Regions from separate parts of the Paenibacillus wuxiensis genome, predicted to be linked through region 2. Evidence: riboswitches for the same ligand, from Rfam matches in the RefSeq annotation. Region 2 holds a riboswitch; the other holds the start of a gene.

Region 1 (4,429 bases), on a different contig from region 2:
GGCGATGAATACTTGAAGCCAATCTATGTGAAGGCATTTGGAGAATCGGCATTGGACGAATCTTATGCCGAGGTACAAGCGAACTATGAGCGGATTCGATTGCTGCGGCTTCTGCATCGAAGCAGAGCGAGAAGCAGCGGCGTTGCAGAAGCAGCAAGCTGACGAATGCCACATATTCGAAGGACGTATGCTTGGGCTCGTTAATGAATTTATTCTGTTGTTTAGGCTAGTTTAGGGGCGTCGTGCTATTTTGTTTGGAAAGCAGCGAAAAACAATTCGCAGTGGTTGGCTTCGTTTTTCGTCATCGGCGAACAAGGTGAGCAAATGGGGATAATCGGGAATACGGTAATGCAAAGAAAACAAAGCGGGGGTGTCCAAGGTCATTATCAAATGACTTTAGAACACCCCCTGCTGATTATTAAATCCAGTCTTTCTTGCGGAATAAGTAGAACATAAAGATACCAAGCGCAAGCATGAATCCGATCATATACAAGGAGCCGTACTCCCAGTCCATAATTGGAATATATCCGAAGTTCATGCCGTAGATCCCTGTTATTAAGGTTAGCGGCATGAATATAGTTGTAATCGCTGTGAACACTCTCATAATATCGTTTGCGCGATTCGCAATGCTAAGCTGATAAGACTCACGTAAGTTGCCCATGAGGTCGCGGAACGTTTCGAATGTCTCCGATACTTTGACGGCATTCTCGTAAATATCCTGGAAGTACTTCTGCAGGTCATCGCCGATCAGCCGCAATTCCTTACGATAGAGGACAAGCAATACCTCTTTTTGAGGGCCAAGACCCTTCTTGAGCCACAGAATCTCACTTCGCAAGCTGATGATTTCATTGAGATGTTCTTTCTTCGTGCTCATAATGAGCTCTTCCTCAAGCTTGTCGATCTTCGCTTCAATTCGATCTCCTACTGTGAAGTAGTTGTCGACAACCAAGTCAATGAGCAGGTAGAGCATAAGGTCAGGCGTACTCGCTTGCTGCTCCCACAATACAGGCTTCACCATACGCAGCTCGTTAATCTTCTGCTTCGTTACGGTAATAATGAAGTGCTTGCCGAGGAAAATGTTCAATGAGCGTAAAAAGATCTCTTCATCGTCAAAGCGAATGCTGTTGAACACGATAAAATAATGACCTTCATAAATTTCGATTTTGGGACGCTGCTCTTCTTCACTCATACAGTCCTCAACTGCCAAATCATGCATGTTGAATAATGGCTGCAGAACGACCAAATCCTCAATGTCAGCATCGATCCAGTAGAAGCCATTCTCTGGCGGTGTTAATGTGACATTGATATCTTCCTCAGTCGTGAAGACGCCCTCGTTGACCAGACGGATTTTCATTGCACTCACTCCTTGACGCTGTCGCCATTGCGACATGCGCATCGTCTAAATGTTACCAGACGACTCGAAACAAGGCTGGGCATGCGCAGTCCGTCGTTCGCGCACGTGATATAAGCCTAGGCACAATTAGTGAACTAGGTTCTCTGCAGAGGCACGAATCCCGACATTGGACTGCGAACTTGCCGCTGCCTGTCGAATCGTAATATTCGGTTGTACGTACGTACTACGGAACGACCTCGGGTCGCCATCCATCCGAACTCACCTCAGCTTGAATAATTGTACGTGACTTTATACATCATGCGTCCAGTGAAGGAATGATTATTGCCTTCATTGAAAAGTTAAGGCCTCGACGCACCTTGTTAAGTATAACGCTCGTACTTCAACCTTTCAAGACAAAATCCATTGGCGGAATTCGTCAATAATGTATCGTATGCGAAGGGGGTGGAATCGTGATTTTTTGTTGTGTTCACCTCTTGACGAACAGCTTCTCTTTGCCGTACATTATTACCAAGGCCAAATCAAATGAATATTCATATAAGCAATCTTATCAAGAGTAGGTGGAGGGACAAGCCCGATGAAGCCCGGCAACCGGCGATGCGCAGTATGAAGCGCGACGCACGGTGCTAATTCTTGCAGGGACGATGAAAGTCGTTACTGACAGATGAGAGAGGCTCATGAGCATGTATAACATGACCTTTCTCGTAGTCGAGGAAGGTCTTTTTTTGTATGTCTCTAGCCATTTGTGCCGTTTCAAGTCAGGTCTGTTTGCGGTTGCGCCAAATTGATTTCATGTGCCGACACCATCCAATTACCATTTTCGAGGGGGAGAGCGTCAATGCCGATTAAAATTCCGGATCATTTGCCGGCCAAAGAAATTTTGACCCAGGAGAATATCTTCGTCATGGACGAAACGAGAGCCTATCATCAAGATATTCGTCCGCTGCGAATCATCATTCTCAACTTGATGCCGACGAAAGAGACTACGGAAACCCAACTCCTGCGCTTAGTGGGCAACACGCCGCTGCAAGTTGAGGTGACGCTCCTTCATCCAGCAAGCCATACATCAAAAAATACGTCCGCACAGCACTTATCTTCGTTCTACAAAACATTTGAAGATATTGAAGGAGAGCAGTTTGATGGCATGATCATTACGGGTGCTCCTGTCGAACAGATGAAGTTTGAAGATGTAGACTATTGGGATGAGTTGTGCCGCATTATGGAATGGTCTAAGGAGAATGTAACTTCCACGTTCCATATTTGCTGGGCATCACAAGCGGGCCTCTATCATCACTATGGAATTGCGAAATATGCACTGGATCAGAAAATTTTCGGTGTATACGAGCATGTACTAACAAAGGAAAATGTAAATCTGACACGCGGCTTCGACGAGATGTTTCTTGTACCGCAATCCCGTCATACGGAATTTCGGAGAGAGGATGTCGCGAAGATTGCCGAGTTAGAAATATTAGCGGAGTCGGAAGAAGCAGGAGTGTACTTGGTAGCGACACATGATGGGAAGCAAATTTTCGTGACCGGTCATTCGGAATACGATCCCTGTACACTGAAGTGGGAGTATGACCGCGATATTGCAAAGGGGATGGAGATGGACATTCCAATAAATTATTTCCCGAATAACGATCCTTCCCGCAAGCCTTATTCCACTTGGCGCGCGCATGCCAGCCTCCTCTTCTCAAATTGGCTGAACTACTACGTATATCAAGAAACACCTTACGAATTGGGCAAAGCCGTACCGCGCAAGGAAGGGGCTCATCAACTATGATCGAACGCAACGAAGAGAACTACCGCATCGAAAGTCGATTAGCTCAAATTGGATCGGTTCATGAACCAAAAACAGGAGCTATTAATTATCCGATTTACCAAGCAACTGCATTCAGGCATCCGAAGCTTGGACAGAGCACGGGGTTTGATTATATTCGGACGAAGAGCCCGACTCGTACTGTTCTAGAGGAAGCGGCGGCTGCTTTGGAATGTGGGGATGCCGGATTTGCCTGTAGTTCTGGGATGGCTGCATTACAGACATTGTTCGCGATGTTCAGTTCAGGCGATCATCTGATTGTTTCCCTCGATTTGTACGGTGGTACTTATCGTCTGCTGGAGCGGATTATGTCTCGTTTCGGCGTGACGGCTTCTTATGTAGATACGAATGATTTTGATGCGCTTGAGTCTGTAAGAACACCGCAGACGAGGGCTGTCTTTATAGAGACGCCTACGAACCCCTTGATGATGATTACGGATATCGAGAAGGTAGCGGCGTGGGCGAAGGCTCATGGAATTCTCACTATCGTTGATAATACGCTGCTAACGCCATTTTTCCAACGCCCGATTGAACTTGGGGCAGATATGGTAGTCCACAGCGCAACGAAGTATTTGGGCGGACATAATGATGTGCTTGCTGGTCTGATCGTAACGAAAGGGAAGCAATTATCGGAAGAAATCGCCTTCCTGCATAATTCGATCGGGGCTGTCCTGAGCCCATCGGACTCCTATCAATTGATGCGAGGCATGAAGACACTTGCCCTTCGTATGGAGCGGCATCAGTACAACGCAACCCGCATTGCCGAATGGCTGCTAGAGCATCCCGCCATCGACAATGTGTATTATCCTGCATTCGAGCAGCATCCGGGATATGAGATTCAACAGCGCCAATCGTCGGGCAACACAGGCATCTTCTCCTTCCGCTTGAAGAATGCAGCTTATGTAGAGCCGATCCTGCGCCACTTGAAATTGATCGCGTTCGCGGAGAGCTTGGGTGGGGTAGAGTCGCTGATGACTTATCCGGCGGTTCAGACCCATGCGGATATTCCGCAGGAGATTCGGGATCAGATTGGTGTAGACGATCGCTTGCTAAGATTCTCGGTTGGAATTGAACATGTTGATGACTTAATTGCTGACTTGGAGCAAGCGATAGAAGCGGCTAGAGTAGAAGTGGAGGGATAACGGAGATGAGTGAGCAGAATTCGAATCAAGCATCAGACGGTCAGTTAGGCAAGCAATCACGTCGGTTTGCGACGAAGCTGATCCATTTTGGCGGTGAGATCGATGCCGGTACAGGAG
Region 2 (4,429 bases):
GCAGGTTCATTTTCGCAGCAAGCGCGAAGTTCCCCGGAACAAGAGACAGGTCAGCGCTGTCTACTGCGCGCGGAAGCTGAGCAGCCTCGATTGGCTGTAGAACAAGATGCTTCGGATTGTCCTTCACGTCCTTCTCCGATACACGCAGTGGATCGATGTCCTTGTTCACGGTAATGAGTCCAGCATCTTGCAGCAAGCCCAATGTACGCGCCAGGTTCGTCGGATCGTTCGCAATCGCTATTGTACTTCCGTCAGCAACTTCATCCAAAGATTTGAACTTGGACGAGTAGATGCCCATTGGTGCCGTCGGTACCGAAATAAGCTCGGACAATTCAATTTTATTTTCTTTTGCAAAGTTCTCCATGTAGATTTTGTGCTGGAACAGGTTCGCATTCAAATCTCCATTCGACAATGCCAGGTTCGGCTGCACATAATCTCCGAATTCAACCAACTCAATGGAATAGCCTTTCTTCTCCAATATCGGCTTAATCGCCTTCGTTATCATATCACTGTAAGGGCCTGCTGTTGCGCCGATCTTGATTGCTTTGCTTTCTTTCTGCTTTGTGTCTCCTGAACCCGTTGATGCGTCTTTGCTGCCGCATCCAGCGAGCAAGCCAATTGCTAGAATAAGAGATAGGACGAGAGCTGTTTTTTTCATAAATGATGACCTCCGTATGGATAATATTTTTGTATCATTTCGGTGCATTAAGACTGGTTTTCAGCACCAAGTAGGTTGCAGGAACTCGAACCATGCTTTCGAAGTAAGTGCAAGATTCGATGCCGCGTTGCTTCCCAGGTATGACTTTTTGAACAAAAGCGAATGCATTATCGCTTGTCTACTTTCTTTGCAATAAAGTCTCCTCCGTACTGAATGATCTGCACCAAGCAGATTAGAATGATTACCGTGGTAAACATTACAGTGTTGTCGTAGCGATAGTAACCGAACCGAATCGCCAAATCGCCGATTCCACCTCCACCGACTGTACCAGCCATTGCCGAATAAGCGACAAGGCTGATTGCTGTAATGTTCACGCCTTGAATGATGCCTGGCTTCGCTTCAGGGAGAAGTACATCCCTGATGATCATCCACGGTGTTGCACCAATGGAGATTGCCGCTTCGATGACACCTTTGTCAATCTCGCGCAGCGCCGTCTCTACCAAGCGGGCGAAGAACGGAATTGCCGCAATCGAGAGCGATACAGAAGCAGCCGTCGGTCCTATCGTTGAGCCAACAATGAGCTTCGTCAGCGGCAGCAGTGTCACCAGCAAGATGATGAACGGAATTGAGCGAATCATGTTGACGATGAAGCCTAGCACATTTTTCGTAAACGCATTTTCGAGGAATAGCCCCTTATCGGTTACAAATAATAGAATTCCAATGGGAAGACCCAGAATTATAGCAGCAAACAGCGAAATTCCAACCATATAGAGCGTCTGGACAAATGCCTTGCCCAAGTCCGGCAGCAGTTGGATGATCGAATCACTCAACATGATGGATGACCTCCAATCGATAGGTTCGTTCTTTGATGTAGTCGAGTGCTTCCCGCAGCTCTGATACTTCTCCATTCAGTTCCAAGATCAGAATGCCTAGCGGGTTGTCATGGATGTATTCAATTTTGCCATGCAAAATATTTGCTCTAACCTTGAAGTTCGTCATTACATCAGTAATGATTGCTTCCTCCGCTTGCGGCGCCACGAAGTGAATCTTCACGATCGTTCCCTTGCAATGCTGAATCAATCGTTCTGGAAGATTGAATTGGAACAGACTGCTGATGAACGAGCGGGTCATCGGATGCTGTGGATCAGAGAAAATGTTATATACCGGCCCCTCTTCTACCACATTGCCGTTCTGCATCACCGCCATCCGGTCACAGACGTCCTTCACCACTTCCATTTCGTGCGTAATCAATACAATCGTCAGGTTAAGCTCGCGATTGATTTTCTTCAGCAGCTCCAAGATTGACTGAGTCGTCTCAGGATCCAGCGCAGACGTTGCTTCATCACACAGCAGCACATGCGGTTCATTGGCCAGCGCTCTGGCGATACCTACTCTCTGCTTCTGCCCGCCGCTGAGCTGAGCAGGATATACATCTCGCTTGTCCGCCAAGCCGACCATGTCAAGCAATTCAAGGACACGCGGTTCAATCTCTGCCTTCGACTTGTTGTTGGCCTTCAGAGCAAATGCAATATTCTCAAATACCGTCTTGGAGCGGATAAGATGAAAGTGCTGAAAGATCATGCCGATCTTCAGTCTTGCTTGTCGCAAGCTCTCTCCTTGCAGCTTCGTCAAATCAACGCCATCGACGAGGATACTCCCAGATGTAGGTTCCTCCAGCAAGTTGATGCAGCGCAGCAACGAGCTTTTCCCAGCACCACTTCGTCCAATAATCCCGTAAATTTCTCCCCTATTGATTCGAAGAGAGACGTTATTTACGCCGATGACGGTCGATGTCTTGCTTCGATACTCCTTAACCAAACTCCGAATTTCAATCATTTCACACACCCCGCCATTCTGTTGCTATCACCTAGATGAAAACTAAAAAGCCTCTTTCCCTAAGAGAGAAAGAGGCTGAATTGGCAGTATCGCCACACTTATCTCTCAGAATGGAATCATTCCGTAGGATTTAGCACCGTTTACTCACAGGTAAGGTTGCCGGACGTCATAGGGCCTAGTCCCTCAGTCACTCTTGATAAGGTAGTATGAAGTTGTCATTTGTTGTTGAAGATAATACATCTGAAAATATGAGTTGTCAACAATATTTTCATTTCATTTTCAAAAAAGGTAATGAATCATGATCCATCATATTGCCTTACCTCACATTACAGCCTTTACTTCGTATCATCGAATATTTCCTTATTTTTCGCATACGACCTTCTCAAACTAAAGTAGTTGCCCGCGGCGAGAATAATCAAGAACAATACAGAAGGGCCAATGACGTCCATCCAAGGCTTGTCCGGTCTAAATAACAACTTCTGTCCAATCGTTACAATGAAAAAGATGCCGAATGCACTGAGTGAGATCATCAACACTTCTCGCCGCTTTTTGCGATACCCTCTATCTGTTGTTACATCCCGGTACTCCAATCCAGTGAATATATAGCGGAGCATAAAATAGATTGCATAGAAAAAGACAATTCCTAAACTCATCAGCACATTCTCTGAATAATCCCCCATGAGGATGCCACGAATCCCATTCAGAAGCAGCAAGCCGATAATCAGATAGAGCGCTTCAATTTTGAACTTATTTTTCTTCTGAATCACATACTCATCATTGCTCTGGTTGCTGGATGTAAACCATTTGTTGATTTCCATGCTGTTACCCCTCCCAGAAAAGTTCATCTAAAGTCTTGCCTAACGCCTTCGCAATCGCAATGCACAGCTGGAGAGATGGATTGAATTCCCCCTTCTCAATCAGACCAATCGTCTGCCGGCTCGCGTTGACTGCGTTCGCTAATTCCTGCTGTGTCATGTCTTTCTCCACACGCGCCATCTTTAACTTCTGATTCATGCTCGACCCTCGTCCTTCATCAATCTCGCCAATACAATGTAATATATATATGTCATTATGTAATGTATATTTTACAATTTAATTAATTTCTGTGCAACCTATTCGCAGATACATAATTCCCACCTCATGGAACCATTCTAAATGAGACTGCACTTGCTACGAACAATGATATAGCGCTTACAATTTCCACTTTACAGATAGGCCAGAAGACAGTAAGATAAGATCACACTAAGTTGTATACAAGTATACTTGTTGTACTTTACAGCATGATCACAGGAGTGAATACAGCATGAAATTAGGCATGATTGGCCTTGGAAAAATGGGTTTCAACCTCGTAGATAACATATTGCAGCACAAGCATCAGGTAGTCGCTTTTGATGTAAATGCTGAACAACGTCAAAAAGCAGCTGACCTAGGAGCAATTCCTGCAGATACGATCAAAGATCTCGTATCCAAGCTGGATTCGCCTAAAATCATCTGGATGATGGTTCCGGCTGGAGAAATCGTGGATCAAGTGGTAGACACACTGCTTCCTCTTCTCTCTTCAGGAGACATTGTCATTGACGGAGGAAATTCACATTATAAACAATCCATCGCTAGAGGCGAGAAAGTGCATGCACTGGGTGCCCATTACTTCGATATCGGAACATCCGGCGGAGTATCTGGCGCAGCTGAAGGCGGCTGCTTCATGATTGGCGGCAACCAAGAAGTATTCGCTACACTTGAGCCACTGTTCAAGGACATTGCGGTAGATCAAGGATATTTGTATGCAGGCAAGAGCGGAAGTGGACATTTCCTGAAAATGGTTCACAACGGTATTGAATATGGAATGATGCAGGCTATCGCGGAAGGCTTCGAAGTATTGGACAAGAGCAACTTCGATTTCGATTACGAACAAGTTGCACGCGTATGGTCTAACGG

Evidence for each region. A riboswitch is a leader RNA that binds a small molecule or an ion and turns the genes downstream of it on or off. The one in region 2 is predicted to bind S-adenosylmethionine.
Region 1: linked by a shared signal. The riboswitch ahead of metA (homoserine O-acetyltransferase MetA) and the one ahead of ABN764_RS10020 (methionine ABC transporter ATP-binding protein) in region 2 are both predicted to bind S-adenosylmethionine.

Annotation. Positions count from the first base shown of each region.
Region 1 covers NZ_JBEFZI010000009.1:214,362-218,790, forward strand. Annotated here, with positions in the region: gene ABN764_RS21645 (HRDC domain-containing protein) at 1-162, shown strand, start outside; gene corA (magnesium/cobalt transporter CorA) at 419-1,354, opposite strand; SAM riboswitch class I at 1,896-2,022, shown strand; gene metA (homoserine O-acetyltransferase MetA) at 2,190-3,134, shown strand; gene ABN764_RS21660 (aminotransferase class I/II-fold pyridoxal phosphate-dependent enzyme) at 3,131-4,312, shown strand; gene ABN764_RS21665 (trans-sulfuration enzyme family protein) at 4,318-4,429, shown strand, end outside.
Region 2 covers NZ_JBEFZI010000004.1:220,621-225,049, reverse strand. Annotated here, with positions in the region: gene ABN764_RS10030 (MetQ/NlpA family ABC transporter substrate-binding protein) at 1-658, opposite strand, end outside; gene ABN764_RS10025 (methionine ABC transporter permease) at 826-1,491, opposite strand; gene ABN764_RS10020 (methionine ABC transporter ATP-binding protein) at 1,481-2,494, opposite strand; SAM riboswitch class I at 2,590-2,697, opposite strand; gene ABN764_RS10015 (DUF6773 family protein) at 2,830-3,312, opposite strand; gene ABN764_RS10010 (helix-turn-helix transcriptional regulator) at 3,317-3,508, opposite strand; gene gnd (phosphogluconate dehydrogenase (NAD(+)-dependent, decarboxylating)) at 3,798-4,429, shown strand, end outside.